Regions from separate parts of the Methylophilus sp. OH31 genome, predicted to be linked through region 1. Evidence: riboswitches for the same ligand, from Rfam matches in the RefSeq annotation. Region 1 holds a riboswitch; the other holds the start of a gene.
The links. Region 1 has a riboswitch for thiamine pyrophosphate ahead of OH31_RS04880 (TonB-dependent receptor). Riboswitches for the same ligand answer to the same signal wherever they lie in the genome.
Positions count from the first base shown of each region.

Region 2: it holds a riboswitch for thiamine pyrophosphate, as region 1 does, so the genes downstream of both, thiC (phosphomethylpyrimidine synthase ThiC) here and OH31_RS04880 (TonB-dependent receptor) in region 1, are expected to answer to the same signal.

Region 1 is NZ_BAUS01000002.1:632,680-644,381, forward strand. It holds gene hpnE (hydroxysqualene dehydroxylase HpnE) at 1-714, opposite strand, end outside; gene hpnD (presqualene diphosphate synthase HpnD) at 711-1,553, opposite strand; gene hpnC (squalene synthase HpnC) at 1,550-2,419, opposite strand; gene OH31_RS04855 (S-methyl-5'-thioinosine phosphorylase) at 2,505-3,260, shown strand; gene def (peptide deformylase) at 3,275-3,808, shown strand; tRNA gene OH31_RS04865 (tRNA-Ser) at 3,834-3,923, shown strand; gene OH31_RS04870 (cupin domain-containing protein) at 3,994-4,269, shown strand; TPP riboswitch at 4,457-4,560, shown strand; gene OH31_RS04880 (TonB-dependent receptor) at 4,659-6,764, shown strand; gene OH31_RS04885 (YkoF family thiamine/hydroxymethylpyrimidine-binding protein) at 6,816-7,076, shown strand; gene pnuC (nicotinamide riboside transporter PnuC) at 7,112-7,723, shown strand; gene OH31_RS04895 (hypothetical protein) at 7,758-8,630, opposite strand; gene OH31_RS04900 (bifunctional diguanylate cyclase/phosphodiesterase) at 8,736-11,324, opposite strand; gene OH31_RS04905 (cupin domain-containing protein) at 11,668-11,702, shown strand, end outside.
Region 2 is NZ_BAUS01000004.1:260,693-272,394, reverse strand. It holds gene OH31_RS07840 (efflux RND transporter periplasmic adaptor subunit) at 1-538, opposite strand, end outside; gene OH31_RS07835 (efflux transporter outer membrane subunit) at 544-1,980, opposite strand; gene OH31_RS07830 (TetR/AcrR family transcriptional regulator) at 1,967-2,614, opposite strand; gene OH31_RS07825 (YaeQ family protein) at 2,819-3,358, shown strand; gene OH31_RS07820 (hypothetical protein) at 3,405-3,920, opposite strand; gene OH31_RS07815 (hypothetical protein) at 4,043-5,698, opposite strand; gene OH31_RS07810 (hypothetical protein) at 5,797-6,645, opposite strand; gene thiC (phosphomethylpyrimidine synthase ThiC) at 6,813-8,693, opposite strand; TPP riboswitch at 8,725-8,837, opposite strand; gene OH31_RS07800 (hypothetical protein) at 8,989-9,399, shown strand; gene OH31_RS07790 (PAS domain S-box protein) at 9,597-11,702, shown strand, end outside.

The DNA of each region.
Region 1 (11,702 bases):
GCGTAGCCTGACATCACCACCTAATGTTTTAATCCGCTGTAGCAATGGTTGTATCAATGCAGTGGATAAATCGCTTTTCACCACCAGCAAGTCGCTGTCCTGACGGCGGTGTTGGAAGCTATCGCGTAGTACATTGAGAAAAGTTTGGGCGCTGGCCAGGGTAATCGGTGTATTCAGCGCCGCCAAACAGAGAGGTTCCCACAAAGTGCTAATCGCGATAGATGTTTGCTGACCTTCAGTCAACAAGGCGGCAACGGTGCAATCATGAGGCAGTGCAAATGCCTGTTGCTTGAGTTGCTGCATCCAGCAGATCGCGCGCCACTTGCTATGCCAGTCCAGGCCTTGTGCGGTCAGCAAACCCCACAACAAATGAAGTGGTGCGGGTAGCCACGTGGGTGTGACCAATGACATGCGTTGGGCACCATTGTGCATATGCAGGGCCAGTGGCAGGCGCATAAACACTTGTTCTGCCTCTATGTGGGCCTCTTGCAGCAAGGTCAGCGTAGCGCGATATGCGCCTATACACAGGTGTTGGCCGTTATCCAAGGTGGTGGCGTCATGGGGGACACCACGTGCCCGGCCGCCTGCTTGTGGTGCGGCTTCAAACACGCACACTTGGTGGCCATGTTGCAACAGCCTGAGCGCTGCAGACACGCCAGCCAGCCCGGCACCGATGATCGCAATTTTACGGTGAGTAGACGCGGTAGCGATCATGCTTTGCGATAGTTAAACCATGCGCCCAGCGCCAGTTTGAGCTTTCTGAAGGGAGGCAGCACCACTTTATGCGTCAGCACCAGGTTGGGCTCAGGTTTAATTTCCTGCAACAGCGCGCGGTAAATAGCGGCCATCATGAGTCCCGGCAATTGCGGTTTGGTATCAGCCTTGGGGAGTTGGCTCAGCGCTTTGTCATAGAACATTTCCGCGCGTTCAATTTGCTTAAGCAGCAACGCCTGTGTTTGTGGCGAAGCTTGACTGTTGAGTAACTGATCTTCAGTCACACCCGCACGTTCCAGTTCATCGAGAGGAATATAAATACGGCCGCGTCGGGCGTCTTCACCGACATCGCGAATGATATTGGTCAGTTGAAACGCCATGCCAAGGTCATGCGCATATTCCAGCGTCGCCTGGTCTTTGTAGCCAAAAATTTGTGCAGAAAGCAGCCCGACCACGCTGGCAACCCGGTAGCAATACAAGGCCAGTTGCTCAAAGTCGGCGTAGCGGTTGTATTGTGTGTCCATTTGCATGCCGTCGATGATTTCAACGAAATGCGCTTCTTGCAAATGAAAAGTATTGACCACCGGTTTTAAGGCCTGGGTGACCGGGTGCTGCGGGGTTTCATGAAACAGTCTATGGATTTCCTGTTTCCACCAGGCGAGTTTTGTTTGCGCGATCTGGTAATCGGTGCATTCATCCACCACATCATCCACTTCGCGACAGAACGCATACAGCGCGGTCATGGCCTCGCGCCTGTCTTTAGGTAAGAACATAAAACTCAGCGTGAAACTGGAGCCACTTTCACGGGTTTTTTGTTGGCAATATTGTTGCGGTGTCATTGTTTAAACAGGGCTTTCAGCAAAATCAGTGGCCAGTCATAGGCTTTCAGGGTCGGGCGATGATGATAGATATCGCCACGGCAGGATTTTAATTTATGTAGGATACGTTCGCCACCTGCAATCATCATGCGCAACTCAAAACCGATGCGGCCTGGCAAGGCGCGACCTAGTGATTTACCGGCTAGCAGCATGGTTTCTGCGCGCATCACATTGTGCATGAAAAAAGCTTGCCAGGGCGCATCCACACGCTGTTGACGTAAATCCTGCTCACTGATGCCTGCGGCCTGCATCTCGTCCAGACTCAGGTAAATGCGCCCAACCGCACCGTGTTTTTGCAGATCTGGTGCGATGTCCTGATAAAAATTAATCAGTTGCAAGGCGCTGCAAATCTGGTCAGACCACAGCCGGTGTTGCGGCGTATCGCTGCCATATAGTTGCAACATCAAGCGGCCTACCGGGTTGGCCGAGCGGCGGCAGTAGTCCAGCACCTCATCAACATTGGCATAGCGGGTTTTAACCACGTCCTGTTTAAAAGCATCTATCAGGTCTAGCAAACATTGCACGTCCAGTTTGTGGGTGTTAACCACTTGCTGCAAGGCGATAAATAAGGGCTTAGCTGGCTTGATATAGGCCTGGATCAGCAATAACTCGTCTTCATACGCTTGCAATGCTTGCAGCCGTGACGCTTCAGTCGCATCGCCTTCATCAGCAATATCATCCGCTTCACGCGCGAACTGGTAAATCACCGTGACTGCATGACGCAAATGGGCGGGTAACAGCAGGGAGGCAACCGGGAAGTTTTCATAGTGCGTTTGCGCCAGCGTCAGGCTGGGAGATGGCTCGGCTGGCTTGGAAAAGGCTTGCATGGCTTAAGTATGCCATAAATCCGTGATACGCTTACGCCTTGCAGATGAACAAGTCTAAAGAGAAATCAAAGTTGGGGATGACAGGATGTTAGGCATTATTGGCGGTACCGGATTGACCGCGCTGGATAATTTAAATATTTCGAAACGCTTGATCGTACGTACACCGTATGGCGAACCTTCACAGCCATTGGTGTTTGGCGAGATAAATGGCAAAGAAGTGGTGTTTCTGGCGCGTCATGGTGGCGGTCATACCATTCCACCGCATGCGGTGAATTACCGGGCGAATATCTGGGCGCTGCATTCTGTCGGCGTGCGCAACTTGCTGGCGGTCGCTACCGTCGGTGGCATCGCCCGCAACCTGATCCCGGGTGATATTGTGTTGCCGAACCAGATTCTGGATTATACCTACGGCCGCAGTAACACTTATCACGATGGCATTGAGCTGCCTGTGCGCCATATCGACTTTACCCAGCCGTATTCACAGGCCATGCGCGAGCGCTGCCTGCAAGCAGCGACAGACGTTGGCTACAGCGTGGTGGATGGCGGTGTCTATGCGTGCGTACAAGGCCCGCGCCTGGAAACGGCAGCTGAGATCAACCGCTACGAGCACGATGGTGCCACCATTGTTGGCATGACCGGTATGCCAGAGGCAGTATTGGCGCGCGAACTTGGCTTGGCTTATGCTGCCATTTGTCCGGTGGCAAACTTTGCCGCTGGCCGTGGTGATAGTGCGCAGTCTATCCAGTTTGAGCAAGTGATGCCGTTGTTGCAGCAAACCATGGATAAAGTACGCACAGTGATTGCGCATTATTTGGCTGATAACGACTGTTCGATAGCGTAGGGGAGGAGACAACGATGGCGGTGAAACCGGTATTGCGTATGGGCGAGCCACTGTTATATCGCGTCGCAGATAAAGTCACCCAGTTTGATACGCCTGAGTTGCATGCGCTGATTCAGGACATGCACGACACCATGGCGCAGATGAATGGGGCAGGCATCGCCGCACCACAAATTGGCATCAGCTTGCAGGTGGTGATGTTTGGCGTCGGCGCGAATCCGCGTTATCCGGATGCGGAAGAAGTCCCGTTCACTATTCTGATTAATCCTGAATTGACCCCGGTCGACCAAACTGAAGAAGAGGGCTGGGAAGGCTGCCTGTCTGTCCCCGGCATGCGCGGTGTGGTACCACGTTACCAGCATCTGCATTATCGCGGCTTTGATCCGCAAGGCAACGTGATTGACCGTACCGTGAGCGGCTTTCATGCGCGTGTCGTCCAGCATGAGTGTGACCACTTGTTTGGCATACTTTACCCCATGCGTATCCGTGATCTGACAAAATTTGGCTTTAATGATGTACTTTTTCCTGGAATAACGCTTCCAGATGACTGATTGTTTGCTATAATGCCGACTTTCCGGAAGAGTGGCAGAGCGGTTTAATGCTACAGTCTTGAAAACTGTCGAGGGTTCACGCCCTCCGTGAGTTCGAATCTCACCTCTTCCGCCAGACATGTCATGCCGCAGTTTTTGCGGCATTTCTATTTGCAGGTTTTAATTACTCAATTTAAGGAATCGTCATGACTCAAATCATCATCGACCATAACCCATCAGAAGAGAAGCTGAAAGAACTGGGCGTAAAAAGCTGGAACACATGGGATTGCGCACCATCTAAATTCCCTTTGGATTTCACAGCGACTGAAAAAGCTTACGTATTAGAAGGCGAATTCAAAGTGACTCCACAAGGTGGCGACACTGTAACGATCAAGGCTGGTGACTATGTTGAGTTTCCAAAAGGCCTGAAATCCCAGTGGGAAGTGGTTAAACAATTGAAAAAACACTACAAACATTTCTAATTGATTTGTTGTAGCCAGTATTCAATAAAAAACCCTGCATTGCAGGGTTTTTTGTTTTTAGAACACTGAGATTTAAAGCTGTAATCATTAAACTTTGCAAATTGTGCTTTAAATCCAAACGTCATTCAACATCGCTCTCTAGCCAAGTTGTTGATATTAAAATACAATCTCACCCTGATTGAAAAATCAAAACGCCTTGGGGTGGCTACCGCCTGAGATCTCGCGCAAGTGAGAAACCCAATGAACCTGACCCAGATAATGCTGGCGTAGGGACAGGCAGAGCCTCTACAACGCAAATGTTTTTGGTTTGTTGTTTCATCAACAAACCTACTCACGTCATTGTCACTCTCCCCCTGTCCTTTTTATGTATCTTGATAGAAAGGATTACCTTGAAACCGATTACAAAACCATTACCCCTCATCGGGCTGTTACTGGCTATGCCTGCGTTGGGCGTAGAAGATGACAATAAAGCTGTTGAACTCTCGGAAGTTGTGGTCAGCGCGGATTTTCGTCCAAAAAAAGCTCAATCCACTGCAGTTAGCTTGACTGAGATCGATAATGAGACGATTGAGGCGCGCGGAGCTCAACATCTGGAAGAGGTGTTAAATATTGCACCTAACGTGAATTTCACCAGTGGTGCTTCTCGTGGGCAGTTTTTCCAAATACGTGGCATGGGTCAACGTAGTCAATACAGTGCACCGTTAAATCCATCGGTAGGTTTGGTGATTGATGGCATCGATTTTAGTCGGACAGGTGGTGCAGCAACCCTGTTCGATATTGATACCGTTGAAATTTTACGTGGGCCACAAGGCACAAAGTTTGGCACTAATGGCTTAGCTGGTACGATTAATATGCGTAGTAAAGAGCCTACCAAAGATTTCCAAATGCATGCTGAAACTGGTTTTGCTGAATACAACACTCGCAATTTTGGTGCAGCAGTAGGCGGGACGATTGTTGAAGACAAGTTATTAGGGCGTGCTTCTATCTATTCCCATAAATCAGATGGTTACGTTGATAACGATTATTTGAATCGTGACAATACACAAAATCAGGATGAGCTCACCTTTCGCGGAAAGTTGAAATTGCTTGCAACTGAGGATTTAACGATTGATTTAAGCTATATCCATTTGGATATTAATAATGGATATGACGGATTTACTTTGGATAATAGCCGGAATAGTTTGGCTGATCATCCTGGTAAAGATAAACAACTGACCAATGCCTTCGCAATCAAAACGAATTGGCAGGCGTCTGATGCAGTGATAGTGCAAAGTGAGGCGACTTATCTTAAAAGTGATATCGTCTATAGCTATGATGCGGATTGGGGATTTGATGGGCAATTTGATCCTTTGTTAGGACCGTATATTGGATTTGAGCGTTTTGATCGCAAACGCGAAAACTACTCATTAGACTTGCGTGTGCTCTCTGACAAGGCTGGACGTATTTTTAGTGATACGACCGACTGGACCATCGGTTTATTTTTCATAGATCAAGACGAAGCTTTTAAGCAGAACTCAGATTTCGGTGTTTTTGGTGCGACAAGAAGAAGAGGAGATTATGACACCCAAAATAGTGCTTTGTATGGTCAATTGGATACCCATTTAACAGATCGTCTTACCTTGATTACAGGCGGCCGAATTGAGTACTTCAAGGCTAGATATGATGATACAAATGCTTTACGCCTGAATAAAAACGAAACGCTCTTTGGTGGTAAGTTAGGTTTAAATTATCAACTTAATAAGAATCAATTGCTTTATACGTCTTTGTCGAGAGGTTATAAGTCCGGTGGTGTGAATAACGATGGCAGGCTAACCTTAAATCAGCGCATTTTTGATGCTGAATATAATGTGACACTTGAAGCTGGCATTAAATCCAGTTGGTTTGATAGTCGCCTGAATACTACAGTTGCAGTTTTTTACACAGATAGACGCAACGCTCAAGTAAAAAACTCATATGAGTACAGTCTCCAACAATTTGTTGATTATGTCGATAATGCCTCTAGCGCAACTCATAAAGGCGCAGAATTTGGGCTTGATTGGTTTGTAACGGATCAAATACGTTTGCTTGCTTCGCTTGGGTTATTAGATGCTACTTTTGATAAGCGTCGCTTTGTCAATAATCTGACTGGCCAGGCTGTCAATTATGACGGTAGGGACGTTGCTCAGGCGCCGAATTATACCTTTAGTGTAGGTGCTGAAATGTACCCGAGCAACGATTGGACAATTCGCACTAATGTAGAAGGAAAAGATGGTTTCTATTTCTCTGATAGCAACAATGCAAGATCCAGTGGGTATGCTTTAGTCAATGCCAGTGCTGAATTTAAATACAATAAGCATTGGAAAATGAATGTTTGGGCTAGGAATTTACTGGATAAAGATTATGCAACACGTGGCTTTTTCTTTGGTAACAATCCAGCAAATGGCTATACGCAAGAAAAATATGTGCAGTATGCCGAGCCTCGCGTAGCTGGGGTTACTGTGAGTTACGATTATTAAATTACGAGGGCAGTGATTGCCCTCTTTTAGTTTAAGGATTTTGGAGTTTATATGCGTATTTCAGTCGATATTAGTTTGTATCCCTTAACCGAAGGTTATGTAGAACCTATTTTGGAGTTTATTAACAAGCTCGAAGCGAATAAAAATCTTGTGGTGAAGCGCAATAGCCTGGCGACCCAAGTATTTGGTGAATACCGTGACGTGATGGATTGCCTGGATGCAGAGATGGAAGCAGTGTTCAATGCGCTGCCGCACAGTGTATTTGTGATGAAGTTTATTGGTACAGACAGGGCCGATGTGGTTGATGTATAAGACCGTCTCATTAATCTCTTGCGTGTTTATCGATCATGAACCAAGATAATTTCCAGCCCATCCTGACTGCATTTCAACAAATGTCCAATTGGGAAATCGCCGCGGCCTTGATGGGCGTGGCCTATATTTTGCTGGCGGCAAAAGAGTCACAATGGTGTTGGCTGTTTGCCTTCTTCAGCACGCTGGTATACACCATGCTGTTTTGGGAAGGTCAGCTTCCCATGCAAGCGCTGCTGAATTTTTACTATATTGGCATGGCGATTTATGGCTTTTGGGCATGGCATAAACACGGTGCTAAAACTGATACATTACAGATCAGCCGTTGGCCATGGCTTTGGCATGTTGGTTTTATTGCAGTAGGTGTTGTGGTCAGTGCTTTGGTCAGTGCCTATTTGCAAAAAAACGGACAATCGCAGAGTCCGATGTTAGATGCTTATACGACGGTTTTTTCTGTGATGAACACCTGGCTGATCGCCAGGAAAGTATTGGAAAACTGGCTATATTGGGCGGTGATTGATGGCGCTGCCACGCTCTTGTATGTGCAAACAGGTTATTACGCCACAGCCGTTTTATTTGTGTTGAATACGATTCTGGCGATTGTCGGCTTTATCAGCTGGGTGAAGCTTTACCGGCAACAAAAGGCTTAAACAACTCATCATGACGGTGAGCGGAATGCAGCGTTTATATTTGCTGCATCCATTTTGCCAAATCAGTCTCACCTAATATATTCATCAAAAACAACAGCAACTGATAGCAGGGTTTGTATGCTCCATGCTCGGGCCAGTTGTGTGTTTGAATATAGTGCTGTTTGAATAAAGCCAATTGCGTGGGTGTTAATACATATTCAAGCAGCACTAGATCCAGCGCACGCGGTGCGATGAAAAATGCATCCAGATCAATCAAAGCCAAATCATTGGTGCCTGAACGGAATTGATCCCAACGTAAATCCAGCATCATCGGCACGAATTCGGTTTCGCGGATATTTTCTGCGTTGGTTAATACTTCAGCCAATAACGTTTTATCAATCAACGTGCCTTGTTGTTTGGCCAGAAAAGTAATTGTTTGGTGCAAGCGGCCGGACCATTCAATGGCAGGCAACTGTGGCGCATGCAGCTGGCCCCAGCTGGTGTAAGTGCATTGATGCAGTTTTACAATATGCTCGGCTAACTGTATTACCCAAGCATCAGCAATAAGTTCAGCATCTAAATCCTTGCCGGCTAAAAAACGGGTAAGCACAAATCGTTGAGCATTGGCGGCGACAAAACCAGGCACTGTCAGTGCACCGTTTTTCTGCAAAAAATGATGCGTTAGATGGATATCGCCCAGGCTGTCAGGGAAGTTGGCTGCAAATAAATGGTTTGCACCTAGCCAGAAGTGAGAGCTTCTAATGGTCGCTTCATGACACACTTTCAGCACCATTTCGCCATCCGTCGTTTGGCAATAAAACAGCTGATGCGTGCTATCCTCAAACTTGGCTTGGATGGGATCAGGCTCGGCAACCAGTGTAGGCAAACTGGCTTGTTCGGCGGGAGTGAGTAGGGGATAGGTAAACATTTAAGCGAGTCATTTTAAATCATCAGACGGTTTAAATCATCTGATCATCGCGATGCGTCTACCTCTTGTAGGTAGACGCCGTGACAAGTCAGGCAGATGAGATCCTTAGCCTAAATCAATCAGTAACTTCTCGAATGCATCCGCTGGCATTGGTTTGGCAAATAAATAGCCCTGGCCAAAATCGCAATGTATCTCTTCGAGCAAATGCAATTGCGCTTCCGTTTCTATGCCTTCCGCAATGACTTTAATTTTGAGTCTATGCGCCATCTCAATAATGGCTTCACAAATCGCCAGTTCGCTGGAGTCTGGCGCCAGGTTGGCTGTGAATGAACGATCAATCTTCAAATAGTCGACGTTGAATTTTTTCAGGTAGGACAAAGAGGAGTAACCGGTGCCAAAGTCATCAATGGCGATATGAATGCCGGCATTGTGAAATCCCATCAGCTTCTCTTCAATGTTGCCGACCAGGTCCATCAGCACGCCTTCGGTAATTTCAATCACGACGCACTTGGTCGGGAAATGAATATGATCCAGCAGACTAATCCAGTTATGCATCATTTCTTCATTCGCTTTGAATTGCACCGGCGATTTATTGACGGCAATTTCAAAGTCGCGCCCCAGCAGTTGTTTAAATCTGGCACCCTGTTTGACGGCTTCTATAAATACCCAGTTACCAATTTCATGGATAGTGCCGTAGTGTTCGCAAATGGGGATAAAAATATCCGGGCTGATATACCCCAGTTCCGGATGTTTCCAGCGTAGCAAAGCTTCTGCTTTATTAATGCGGCCGCTGGAGAGCTCAATGATGGGCTGGTAGTGTACAGAAAACTGTTTGCGTGACAATGCCTGGCGCAAGTCGGTAGACAGGCGAATGCGGAAATCTGACTCCTGCTGCATCAGCTTGGTGAAAAAGCGATAGCAGCCACGTCCGGCATTCTTGGCCACATACATGGCCTGGTCTGCGATTTTGAGCAGTTGTTGCGCATCGGAGGCATCTTCAGGGTAAATAGCAATGCCGACACTCGCCGAGATAAAAGCCTCTTTTTTCACTGTGATAAATGGCTCTGACAAGTGGTTGATAATGTTTTGTGCAATATGCGCAATCATCATATTGTCGTGGGTATCACTCAGAATCACGGTGAATTCATCGCCACCGAGGCGGGCGACGGTATCGGATTTGCGCACACAAGCAACGATGCGGGCAGCCGCTTCAATCAGCAGGGTATCGCCGACATTGTGGCCGTGCGTATCATTGATCTCTTTAAAGCGGTCGAGGTCGATAAACAGCAGGGCGCATTTCTGGTGTTCCCGTTGCGTCAGTTTGAGGGTTTGTTCCAGTCTGTCCTGAAATAGTTGCCGGTTAGGCAGCTTGGTTAGCTGGTCAAAATTGGCCTGCTTGAGTATTAACGCCTCTGCATCTTTGATGGCAGAAATATCAGAAAACAGGCCGACGCGTCTATGTACTGCGCCGTCAGCCTGATAAGAGGTGTTGATCGTTAGCCAGGTAGGGAAAATAGCGCCATTCTTACGTTTGCTCCAGACTTCACCTTGCCATTGCCCACAGGCCTGAATGGCCTGGCTTTGCGCGGCATAAAAAGGGGCATCGTGCTGATCAGAGCGCAAGAGGGTGATGGATTGCCCCTTGATTTCCTCCAGCGCATAGCCCGTCATTTTAGTAAATGCGGGGTTGATCGCCAAAACCGCGCCATAGGCATCTGTGATGGCCATCGCCTCACTGCTGTTGTTATAGACCAGGCCCGCCAGCTTCAGCTCTTCTTCTGCCAGTTTTCTTTCGCTGATGTCTTGCACCGCGCTGATGTAATACAGAGGTTGCTGTTGATCATCGCGTAATAAATGCACTGACAAATTCACCCACACCACTTGCCCCATTTTATGCAGGTAGCGTTTCTCTACAATATATTGGTCAATGTCGCCGTTTAACAAATGCGCGATGGTTTCCGCTTCCTTGATCAGGTCATCAGGCAGCGTAATTTGCTGGTAAGTCATGTGTTGCAACAGGATGTCGTCCTGGCTGTAACCGATGATGCGGCAAAATTCGCGGTTGATTTGCAAAAAGCGGCCAGATAAATCCACTTGTGCAATGCCAATCGCAGCGTGTTCAAACACCGCCCGGAATAAGGCCTCGCTATCCCGCAGGGCTTCCCTGGCCTGATCTCTTTGTTCGGTGGCCAGGCTGGAGTGGTAAATATGGTAGAGGCTGAGCTGGATGCTGTCGCGGAACTGGCCAATCAGCTCTTTCACCACCTGGTCATAATGGTTTTCCTTGGTGTCCAGAATGCAAATGGTGCCAAACACCTCGCCATTCGGCCAGTTAAGCGGTAAGCCATAATAAGAAATCATGCCCAGGGCGACATCTGGATTTTGCTCCCAGCCCGGGCTAGTCAGCGCATTCTGGATCAGCAGTGCCTGGTGGGTACTGATCACATTTTCACAATAGAGGCCTGTATTTAAACTGGCATGCTCACCCTGATGATAAACATTACCTTCGCTATGGCTGGATACAAACACTTCTATCTCGTGCGCATGCGCGCGCATGATCAGTGCTGCAGGAATATGGGCAATATAAGCGAGCAAGTCTGTGGTGATTTGCCAGCTCTGCAGTACCTTTTCGGGCACATCAATATCGTCCAGGATGGAATATTGGGGCAAGGCCCCGGATACCTGATTGATCATAACTACCCCCAATACTGTTCGTAGTCATTTTTGTATGGCATGACACACGTCTTTATTCTTTTTCGGCAAGAAACAGGAATTTCTTTACGTATGTTAATCACATTATGTGCTTTAGAAATCGCATAATCAATGTGGATTAAGATAGGAGAAGTGAAAAGATTTGATAAGAAATAGTCGCTTTCACTGATTTAAATCAGAGGTCAGACATGTGTTAAAAAGATTGAACTGTGACGCATAATCCGCAAAAATAAGAGCTGGCATGATGTTGCCAGCAAGAAGCTGCAGTGCCATGTATTTTTCCCAAGCATCGTCTGCATGTTTATCCCATGGCAAAGGAGCCGCTATGAGTCAGATCAAAGTAGAAAAACCGAGTGCCAT
Region 2 (11,702 bases), on a different contig from region 1:
CAGTTTGTTCAGCAATCATATATTCATTAATTTTTTGTGCCGACAATGCTCCGCTGTCTTTGATTTCACGCGCACGATCCGCATTGCTTTTAGCCTCGGCCAGCGCGGCTTTATCTTTTTCAACCGTGGCTAATTGCTTTTGCATATCGGCTTTCACCGTTTCATCGGCCAATAAGACCAGCGATTGCCCCTTGCTGACCTGCGCACCCACGTCAGACAACACCTGCTGAATACGCAAACCCGCGATCTCTGCACTAACGAGCGCCTCCTGCCATGGATAAATACTGCCATTGAGCACCAATGTCATCGGCCATTGCACAATCGCTGGACGCGTCAGCTCCACACTCAGTGCAGCTTTGGTGGCCTGGCCATGCTCAGCCGGTTGATTGGCAGCCGTGCTGCCTACCGGCTGCCGGTTACCGCGTTTTTCGGCCAGCTCCGCCTGATGTAAGGGATGTTGCCAAAACCACACACTAACGCCAACCAGCAACGCTGAAATGATTAGAAACTTGGTTTTTTTTGTCAGTTTATTTGCCATGATGCTTACCTTTTCTCCATGGGTTTCAGTGGAGGTTTAACTGTTTTTTGTGTTTCCAGCCAATCGCCGCCAAAGGCTTTATACAAGGCGATCCACTGTAATACCCGATTCTTTTGCTGCGTAATCACATTGAGTTCAGCGTTGATTTTTTGGCGCCGCGCATCTTCCAGCGACAGCAAATCCAGGCCGCCAGACCTCCAGTTGATTTCAGCCGCTTTAAAATATTGCTGATATTGCTGCGCACTGGCTTGTTCAGACAGTGCGCGCCGCGTCGCACTATCCAGGTTAACGAGCGCCTGCTCAACCTCTTTCACAGCTTTGCGCACGTCCTGTTGATAGGTGGCAAGCAGGCTATCGTAATTCGCACGGGCCTCGGCCAGGTCTGCGCGTAAGGTGCCGCCATCAAAAATAGGCAACTTGAGTGAAGGGCCATAAGACCAGGAATCAGTGCGGGTAACCATGCCGTTAAAATTCGTCCGGCGGTAACCAATAGAGCCTGTCAGGCTGAGACTCGGATACATTTGTGCTTTAGAGACGCCAATATTGGCGCTAGCTTCAGCCAAGTTGCGCTCGTCAATCGCCAGGTCTGGACGACGGGTCAGCAGATTTGCCGGGAGCGCACTGACATCAAACATCACAGGCTCCGGCATGCCCTTGCCTGTAGCTAGTAAATTACGCAATGCAGGCTCTGGCAAATTGGTGAGTTCAACCAATGCCTTGATGAGCCCCTCACATTCCGCTTGCTGACCATCCAGCGTCGACTCGCTGGCCCGCGTGGCTGCCTCTGCCAGTGCCAGATCAGACGGGGCGGAAAAGCCGGCCTTGGCTGAAATGCCTGTCAAACGCGCGGTCTCATAACGTGAATCGTAAGCCTGCTGTAACGCCTGCGCTGAGGCCTGGCAAGCACGATAATTGACATAGTTATTAGCGACTTCCGCCGCCAAAGTCTGGCGTGCATCATGCCAGGCAATCTTTTTCGACTCGAGTTGCGCTTTGGCCGCCTGTTTTGCCGCTTTCACTTTACCAAACAGGTCGATCTCCCAACTGGCATCCAGCGACACGGAATCGATTTCTATGGTGCTGGAGGGAAAAGCGGCGTTACCGCCACCGCCTTTGCTCTTGGTGACGCTGCCAGTGCTGGTTAAATCCGGAATACCTTGCGCACGTGCGGATAGTACGTTGGCGCGCGCCACACGGATATTGGCCAGCGCGATCTCCAGCGAAGGACTTTCTTTTTGCGCCTCACCTAGTAGTTGGTTGAGCACCGGGTCGTTAAATTGTGCCCACCAGTCTGTTAATGCAGCCACGCTGCCACTGTGCGGCAAAGGGGCTTGCCACTGCTCGGCAGTCACTGGTTTTGGGCGAATATATTCGTCAATCACCGAGCAACTCGCCAGCGGCAAACACAGCAACAGCCAATACCAGTGTTTATGACGCTGCATGACCCGGCTCCATTCCTTCTAATCCACGTAAAAACAAATTCACCACAAATGCCAGATGCGCTTCTGCATCCCAGCCTGGTTCCAGCACACCAAACAGTGCCTTGGTCCGCGGCGCGGCAATGAGCAATTCACAATATGACTCCGCCGCCCGCATAAAATCCTGAGCGGGTAACTCGCCGCGCGCTGCGTAAAAACGGAACACATCCGCCAGCATCTGATGGATGCGCTGCGGCCCAACTGTTTTCATCGCACGTGATAACTCAGGAATATGCGCCGCCTCGGCAATCCCGATACGGAAAAATGACAGCATGCGCGGCTCCATCACGCGGTTGAGCGCAAAGCGGCCAATATCGGTCAGTACCTGCTGCAATGACTGGTTAGGCAGATCCTCTACCTTCACCATGGCAGACACATCCTGCTCCACCATATGCCGCATGGCCGCAATCAGTAATTCATATTTATTGCTGAAGCGCTCATAGATGGTCCGCGTCGAGACCCCACACACAGAGGCAATATGCGCCACACTGGTTTGCGTCACGCCCTCTGTCATGAACAGTGCTAACGCCTGCTCCAGCAGCAAGATATGACGCTCCTGCTCGGTGCCTGATTTTGGACGGCCGACTTTGGTTTTCATTGGTGACGCATCCGGGAGATTAGGGGATGAAAGTGCTTGCATAAAATAAAAATAAAACGTTTCATTTTCATTTTACATGGGCAGCTTAAAGAAGCAAGCAATTTGTTGTACCCTGGCAGATACATACGTCACCAGCCCCATGTGCACGCGCATGTTTGCTATACTCGCAGCACTTTTACTTTTATCGCTCAAGCCCACTGACGCATGGCCCTGAAATCCACCATTTATAAAATCGATGTCAATATTGCTGACATGGATCGGCACTATTACCAGCAACATCATCTCACGCTTGCCAAACACCCGTCCGAGACCGATGAACGCTTGATGGTGCGCCTGCTCGCCTTTGCACTATACGCAGAGGAAACATTGCTGTTTGGCAAAGGCCTGAGCGAAGACGATGAACCCGACCTCTGGCAAAAAGACCTGACGGGAGCGATTGAACGCTGGATTTGCGTGGGCTTGCCTGATGAGCGCGACATCCGCAAAGCCTGCGGTCGGTCAGCGCAGGTAGTGCAAGTGCTCTATGGCGGCAGAACGGCAGACATGTGGTGGGATCAGAACCATAAAGCGGTACTCAAACACGACAATGTGACCGTGATTAACCTGCCCGAAACTGAGCAATTGGCGGCCGCTGCTGCGCGCGGACTGACGATCAGCTTTACCATCCAGGACCGGCAAATCCTGGTCAGTCATGAGGGCGGTAGTTTTGAGCTTAGCCCGATCTGGTTAAAAGAAGCCCGTTAAATACAAAAGCCAGCAATGCTGGCTTTTGTATTTCATCAGTCGATATTTACGGAAAGAGCCGATGCTCTGCTGGCCAGACGCCGCTATACATAGCCTCCGGGTGATGTCGCATCAGCCGCTGACGCACCTCACTCAACCGGCGCAAGGGCACAGACACGATCATCAAGATATTACCCTGCTCAATTTGGGCAGAATATGCCTTTATCCGGTAACTGGGCGCGGCTGTCGCCACCGTCGCTGCCCAGGCAGCACATGACAAGGCACCCAACACCATGCAATACGGGATCACCATCAACGTGACCTCACCAAACCACCAGGGCACCAAATAAGCCAGCATGCCGCCAAACAGCCCGAACACGGCACCAAACACAAACCCCGCCAGCGCACTGTAAACCACATCAGATTTTTCCACAGCGTTGGCTTTAGGCAAGTTACCCAGGGTCTGCTCATTTTTTGCATGAAAGTGAATATGATCTTCATCAATTCGTTCCAGCAGCAACTCATTCATCATGGCTTGCGCACTTCTAATATTGGGTAAAACAAAATAGAGCCTGCGTCTCATGTCGTTCTCCTATCAATATTGCCAGTATTTCGCTGGTTTTGGTTTGATAGTGTTTAAGCGCAAAGATTCACTTTTTAACAACTGTTGGGTTAGCCGGCGCGGCCATCCAGGTAAGGCATATTTTACCTGTCATCCAGCTTACCGACCCAGACACTGCGCAGCTTGGCCAATTTATAGCGCAAGCCTGCGCCCTCGTTGGAAAGCGCATCCAGAAACAATGACAACCGCCGAGATTTAATCACCGTGTAGAAAGTGAGCAAGCTGACCGGAATAAACACAACCGAGAAATAAGCCAACTTCTCCAGCGTGCTGGCTTGCGTAAGGTCAATCAGGTTCATACCCAGCAAACCTGTGGTCATGGTGCCAATCAGGCCCAGAATCGTCACGACGGTCAGGCGGACGACAGTATCGGCCTGGCGCTTGATTTCCTCACCTTCCAGATACTCGGCCATGTCCATAATGCGGCGGCGGGTTTTTTCAAACAGGCTCACCGAATCAAGTTGTTTCAGCATCAGTGAAAACAGGTCTTTAGCCACAGCCTGGTCTGAGACGTTTTCAAACCAATAGCGATGCGTAAAACGTAAAAATACCGCAGTAGCATTACGGATACGGTTGCGGAAGTTTTTCACCGAATCTTCGCTCTGGATATCCAGGCGGCTAATAGCTTGCACCATGCGGTCTGACAACATCAGCAAAGCGGCTTTTTGAAAATGTGCGATTAAAAACAGCAGGAAATACTGGTTCTGGTAATGGCGCTTGATGCCTGTCCGCTCATTGGTAAATACGCGGTGCTGATGACTGCCGACGACGACAAAGTTTTGCCCGGTACACATGATGCGGGTAGTACTCCACGGGTCTTGCCGGGCTTCGTCCCAATAGCGGTCATAGCAATTATGCTTTTCGAATTCCTGCAAAAAGTGTTCGGTAAATGGCAGGGTTTCTGAATGCCAGGGTTGGCACACCAGTCCAAGGCGAATCAGGTCGCCCCGACTCAGCTGGCTGACATCGTCAAACGACAGGTAGGCCATCAAGGGCATGCGCTGGTACTCAATTTCACGGTAGCGTAAGGCTCCGGCCTGGTCGGAATAATGGGGCACCAAAGGATGCAGCAACGCTAGCCAGTGCAACGACACGCAAGGCACATGGTTTTCTTTCACATAAGAGAGATAACGCGCTTTGTCTTCATAATCAGAGCGCGCAAGCACCTGACCCTGCTGATCCAGCCACTCAATCAACTGGGCACAGTGACCGCCTTCGCCCGTATCATCCCAATAGTTAGGGTAAGTCCGGCCCAGGCGGTACATCACCTCCATGGCAGATTTCAATGGCAGGTCTTTACCTGTCACCTCAAATGCCAGCATGGCGACATCAATATCAAAAAAGAAATACAACTCGACGTGAGACACCCGCAGGACGATGGGCTCAGGTTCGCCATGCAGGGTAATACGCACCTGGTGAATATCACTACGCGTGAAAATATGGATGGGCGACTCACCATAGCCGCCAGACTCACGTCCATGTTTGCCTTCACCATACAAAAAGCGCTGTGCAAACGGTAAAAACGTCACAAACTCCTGGTAGCGTGCTTCGCTCAAATACGGAGAAGCCTGCAGAAACTCGTCTTGTATCTCAACCCAGGGTGAGTCAGGCGCGGCTTTTAGCAGTTGCCAAGGACAATGCACCTCGCCAGCACTGTGCTGGTCGGTCATCAACTGTATCGGCCACAACAATGTCTGCCGGAAGTCTCGTACGATACTGCTTTGCAGGTTGTCCGCCATGATGGATGCCCTTTAGCCGCTTGAGTAGATGGTGGACTATAACGCGGGTTGCTATGACAGAATCAGGGAATAAACGCCGCAAATACCTGCCAAATAATTCATCCGCAATGCCGGTATAAGTCCATCATGGTGCGCCCGGCATTCACCAGCTCATACACCAGCGTGCCTGCACCAGTAAATACAACGAGCAATACCGTCGCCAATACCACCTTACCGGTACTGAGTGCATGGCCTTGCAGATACAGCGCCCATAGCCGACCTGACCAGATCAGCAGAATAAGCAATGCCAGCAATTGCAGTCCGGCCGCCAGCTTAAACAAGGGCCGGTCGGTTGCCTGCAGATAAATGGCCTGCAACGCCGCTAGCTGAGATTGTAGTTGTGTGCCCAGCTGCGCATTGGGACTCACGTCACCCGTCTGGGCATTGGTCGCGCAAAGCACGCCCTGCTCCAGCAAGGGCTTGAGCTCTGCCATACCTTTTTCCAGCGCGATCCACGATTTTGCCGTGACCGGGTCAGCCAGGCTGATATTGGTGAGCGAGGCGGCCAATACCTGTATCACCAGCATGACGCCACAAGCCGCACACATCACCCCGAAAAAGCGCTGAAAACCACTTTGTACCCCCGCGACTTTAGCCGCCAGATAAGCCAGCGCCGACAAACCCAATAATTCGAACAATAACCGTACCGCCGCCAGCGCATGTGCGGCCATGCCTGCTTCATCACTGGCCAATTGCACAGGATTGGTCATTTCGGGAAACACCACCGCCAGCACAACCGCAATAGTGAATGAGAGTAACAAGAATGCAATCGACTGCTCCAGCCTGGTTTTGGCATCGTCAGTCTGCAAATGGTCACGCACCAGTTGCTTTGGCTGCGTCAGCAGCTGGGTAAAACTACCCAAATAAGCAGGTAATTCTTTCAGCACATTATCCAGAATAGACGACATGGCACACCCCTTTGGCATAGATAGACAAACCTTAACACCGTTACCGTGACTGATGTTGTGCCCGAGGCACTTTGCAGAAAACAGGCCGCATATTGTCTGGCACGTGTCGCAAATAGCCATAAAAAAAGCCAGCATCGCTGCTGGCTTTTAAGCGTTAATCAGACAGGTTACACCTTCTGATAAACCTCGCTCCCTTTTTTCACGAATTCAATCGCTTTTTCCTGCATACCTTTTTGCAGGGCGGCTTGTTCATCAACCCCCAGCTTATCCGCATAATCACGGACGTCTTGTGTGATCTTCATCGAGCAGAAATGTGGGCCGCACATGGAGCAGAAGTGGGCTTGCTTTGCGCCCTCTTGTGGCAAGGTTTCGTCGTGGAATTCCTTGGCTTTTTCCGGATCTAGGCCGAGGTTAAACTGGTCTTCCCAGCGGAATTCGAAACGTGCTTTTGATAAAGCGTTGTCACGAATTTGTGCGCCTGGGTGACCTTTTGCCAGGTCTGCAGCGTGCGCAGCAATTTTGTAGGTAATGATACCCACGCGTACGTCTTCTTTGTCCGGCAAGCCCAAGTGCTCTTTTGGTGTGACGTAGCACAGCATGGCACAGCCGTACCAGCCAATCATGGCAGCGCCGATACCGGAAGTAATGTGGTCATAACCTGGTGCAATGTCGGTAGTTAAAGGCCCCAATGTGTAGAACGGAGCTTCACCACAGTGTTCCAGTTGCAGGTCCATGTTTTCTTTAATCAGGTGCATAGGCACGTGGCCTGGACCTTCGATCATACATTGCACATCGTGCTTCCAGGCGATTTGCGTCAGTTCGCCCAAGGTTTTGAGTTCTGCAAATTGCGCTTCATCGTTAGCATCGTAGATAGAGCCAGGACGTAAGCCATCACCCAGTGAGAAAGACACATCGTACTGCTTCATGATTTCGCAGATATCTTCGAAGTGCGTATACAGGAAGGATTCTTGGTGATGCGCCAGACACCATTTCGCCATGATGGAGCCACCGCGTGACACGATACCGGTCATACGTTTTGCGGTCATCGGGATGTACGCTAAACGCACACCTGCATGAATGGTGAAGTAGTCCACACCTTGCTCTGCCTGCTCGATCAGCGTATCGCGGAAGATTTCCCAAGTTAAATCCTCTGCCTTGCCGTTTACTTTTTCCAGCGCCTGGTAGATAGGCACGGTACCAATCGGCACAGGTGAGTTACGGATAATCCACTCACGGGTTTCGTGGATGTTTTTACCGGTAGACAGATCCATTACGGTATCGCCGCCCCAACGCGTGCCCCATACCATTTTCTCTACTTCTTCAGAGATCGAAGAACCAAGGGCTGAGTTACCGATGTTGGCGTTGATTTTGACCAGGAAGTTACGGCCAATAATCATCGGCTCGATTTCCGGGTGGTTGATGTTAGCTGGGATAATGGCGCGGCCACGGGCCACTTCGTCACGCACAAACTCTGGCGTGATCACTGATGGAATGCTGGCGCCATAATTCTGGCCGGGATGCTGTGTTTGCAGCAATTCGCTCATGTTTTCACGGCGCTGGTTTTCGCGGATAGCGATAAACTCCATCTCAGGCGTAATGATGCCTTTACGCGCATAGTGCATCTGGCTCACGTTCTGGCCAGCCTTTGCCCGCAATGGTTTGCGGTGCAGGTTAAAACGCATTTCTGCCAACTGTGGATCGACCAGGCGCTGATGACCAAACTCTGAGGTCGGGCCATCCAGCTGCTCCACATCGCCACGCTCCATAATCCATGACGCACGCAGTGCTGGCAAACCATTACGGATATCAATCTCGACCGTCGTGTCAGTGTAAGGGCCTGAAGTGTCGTAGACCACGACAGGTGGATTCGTGTCACCGCCAAAACTGGACGGTGTATCACTCAATGAAATTTCACGGAATGGCACCTGGATATCAGGGCGGGAACCTTCAACGTAGATTTTGCGCGATTTGGCAAACGGTTTGGTAGCAGCTTCGTCAACTTTGGCATCAGCGTTGACGAACTTGATATTTTTATCAATAGCGTTCATTGGCATCCTTAAAAGAAAAAGACGTAAGGATGCATGTGAAGGTTTGCATTCCCTACGGTGGTATTAACCACATCAGGTTCGAAGGGTAACTCTCACTGCAAAACTTTCAATAAATGAAGGATTTACAGACCCCTAGCAACGGACGAATTGTGCGCGAAAACACCTGATAACGCAAGCAAAACAAAGTTTTGCAACTGCCTGCCATTGACAAATAGACAGACCTGTCTACAATCATGTCACCCGACTATAAAAACATACGGGATTTATTTCAATCAGGAACTCAGGAGAGATCATAATGGAAGCTTTACTCATAGGGGCCGTGGCCTGTACTACCGCTTTAATTCTGTCAGCATGGTTAATGACATTCGCGCGCTGGTTTCCCATCAAAGGCATAGATGGTGACTTTCTGGTCGATTACAAAACCATGATACGCGCCCACGTTGACTATGCCTTGATGGCACTGTTTAACCTGGGATTTTTTGGGGCGGCCAAAGCGGCAGGTATTGAGTTGCACTATTTTGCCTGTGTCTGCGTGGCGATTGGTGGCTTTACCAACCCGACCGTGTTTGTGATTGCGGCGTTTGACCCGGACTTCTGGAGCAAAACCAAGTGGAAAGTATTTTCCGCCATCAGCTTCGTCATCACCACCGTCGGTTTTATGACCATTTGCTACCAGTTGATTTGCCACGCGCTTTGCACGCACTAGCATGGATTGCTTTGCGCCAAAAAACCCTGCTTCGGCAGGGTTTTTTAATCAGGCTGATCGCAATATCAATCAAAACGAGCAGTAATTTAAAAAACTAAGCACCGAACCTGCAATTATTCCGCTATTTACTGCAGACCTGTACCCGCTAGACTATACGTGGGAAGTAGTCAAACAGGGACTCACAAGGCAAATCAAGCATGGATTGGTACGGTATTTTCTTTTTCAGAGCAGGCTCTCCAACCGCCCTGCTCTATGGCAGCTATGATGATTGGCTGGTGGTGTTATCGGCCGTGGTTGCCATTGGCTCCTCTATTCTGGCCCTGCAATTAACGCGCCTGTCACAAAAACAGACGTCTGTGGTTTCACGTCGGTTTTCGATTATCGCCAGCTCAGTATCATTAGGTGCCGGCATCTGGGCCATGCATTTTATTGGCATGCTGGCCTATCAAATCTGCACGCCGGTTTCTTACTATCCGGATGCCACCCTGGTCTCCATGATGCCAGGCATCCTGGCATCACACTATGCCCTGAGCCTGATGTCTGAAAACCAGATCGATTACCGCAAATTGATTAAAGGCGGATTTGCCGTCGGTGCAGGCATTGGTGCCATGCATTACATCGGCATGCTCGCCATGCGCATGGAGCCTGTGCTCAAGTTTGATCTGGTATGGGTGCTGGTGTCTGTCGTGGTAGCGGTTGCTTTATCCACGCTGTCCCTGTGGACAGGCATCTTTTTAAACCAGAAAGGCAAAATCCCGCCCAAAGTCAGCATCATCCTGGGCGGTGTGCTCATGGGCAGCGCCATCACCGCCATGCACTATACCGGCATGGCGTCTGCGCGCTTTCTGGGCGAAGCGAAACCCGGCTTTAACCCGGATGACAACCAATCCATCACCATGGCACTAGGCATTACGCTGGTCACTATCCTCATCGGCATCATCGCCACGGCGATTAACGCCCTGATACGCTACCGGCAAATGCTGGCGACCATCCAGGCCAGTGAAACACGCTTGTCGACCATTCTGGATACAGCCGTAGACGGTATCGTCACCATCAATACCACTGGCGAAATGATCGCCTGCAATGACGCCGTCGAAAAACTGTTCGGCTGGACCAAAGCAGAAATGAAAGGCAAAAATATTTCCCTGCTGATGCCAGAACCGGACAGCTCCAATCACCTTTATTACCTGAAAAATTACCAGGCAACGGGCCAGGCAAAAATCATGGGCGAAGGCCGCGATCTGGATGCCATGCGCAAAGATGGCTCAACCTTTCCGATTCGACTGGCGATTGGTGAAGTCAAGCTTGCCAATGAAACGCTATATGTGGGTTTTATCACTGACCTCAGCCACCGCAAAGCCATTGAAGAGGCTGTGCGGGAAAAAGATCAGCAGATTCAATCCATGATGAACAATATCCCAGGTGTGACTTTTCGCGTCAGCCTGGCGGGCGACTGGAGCATACAACTGATCAGCGACGCCGTGCTACAGATGACAGGCTGGCCCGCGCAGGACTTTCTCAGCGGACAATTACGCTTTTCGCCCTTGATGCATCCTGACGATATTGCACGTGTGCGCCCGATTGCGGCAAAAGCCATTGCCAAGCTTGAAAGCTTTGAAGTGGAGTTCAGGATCACGGATCGCAACGGTAATGAAAAATGGGTATCCGCATTCGCCTCTCCGCTGCTGAATAAAGACGGCATGCCGTATGCCATGGATGGCGTATTGCTGGACATCACCGAGTCCAAACAGAAAAATGCCGAATTCGAAGGCATCGTCAACGCGATCAATTACTCCACCAGCGTGGCCGAATTTACTATCGATGGCTTTGTGATTTCGGCCAACCAGAACTTCCTTGACCTGCTGGGCTACCAGGCCGACGACATCGAAGGCCGTCATCACTCCATTTTTTGCCCGCCTGATTTTGCCCTGACCGACACCTACAAGAAAAAATGGTCATCCTTGCGCCGGGGTGAGTTCGTGCATGGCGAGTTTTTGCGTTACGGCAAAGCAGGCAAGCAAATCTGGATCAATGCCTCTTACAGCCCGGTACGTGATGTAGACGGCAAGGTCGTTAAGGTGTTGATGTTTATGATGGACATCAGCGAGCGCAAGCAAATGGAACAAGAAATGCGGCAGGCAAAAGAAACCGCCGAGCAAGCAGCCAACGCCAAAAGTACATTTCTTGCCAATATGAGCCATGAGATTCGCACACCGATGAACTCTATTATCGGCTTTAGCGAATTGCTGCTGGATACCTCCATGCAACCGGAACAGCGCAATTATTTATCCACCATCAGCCAG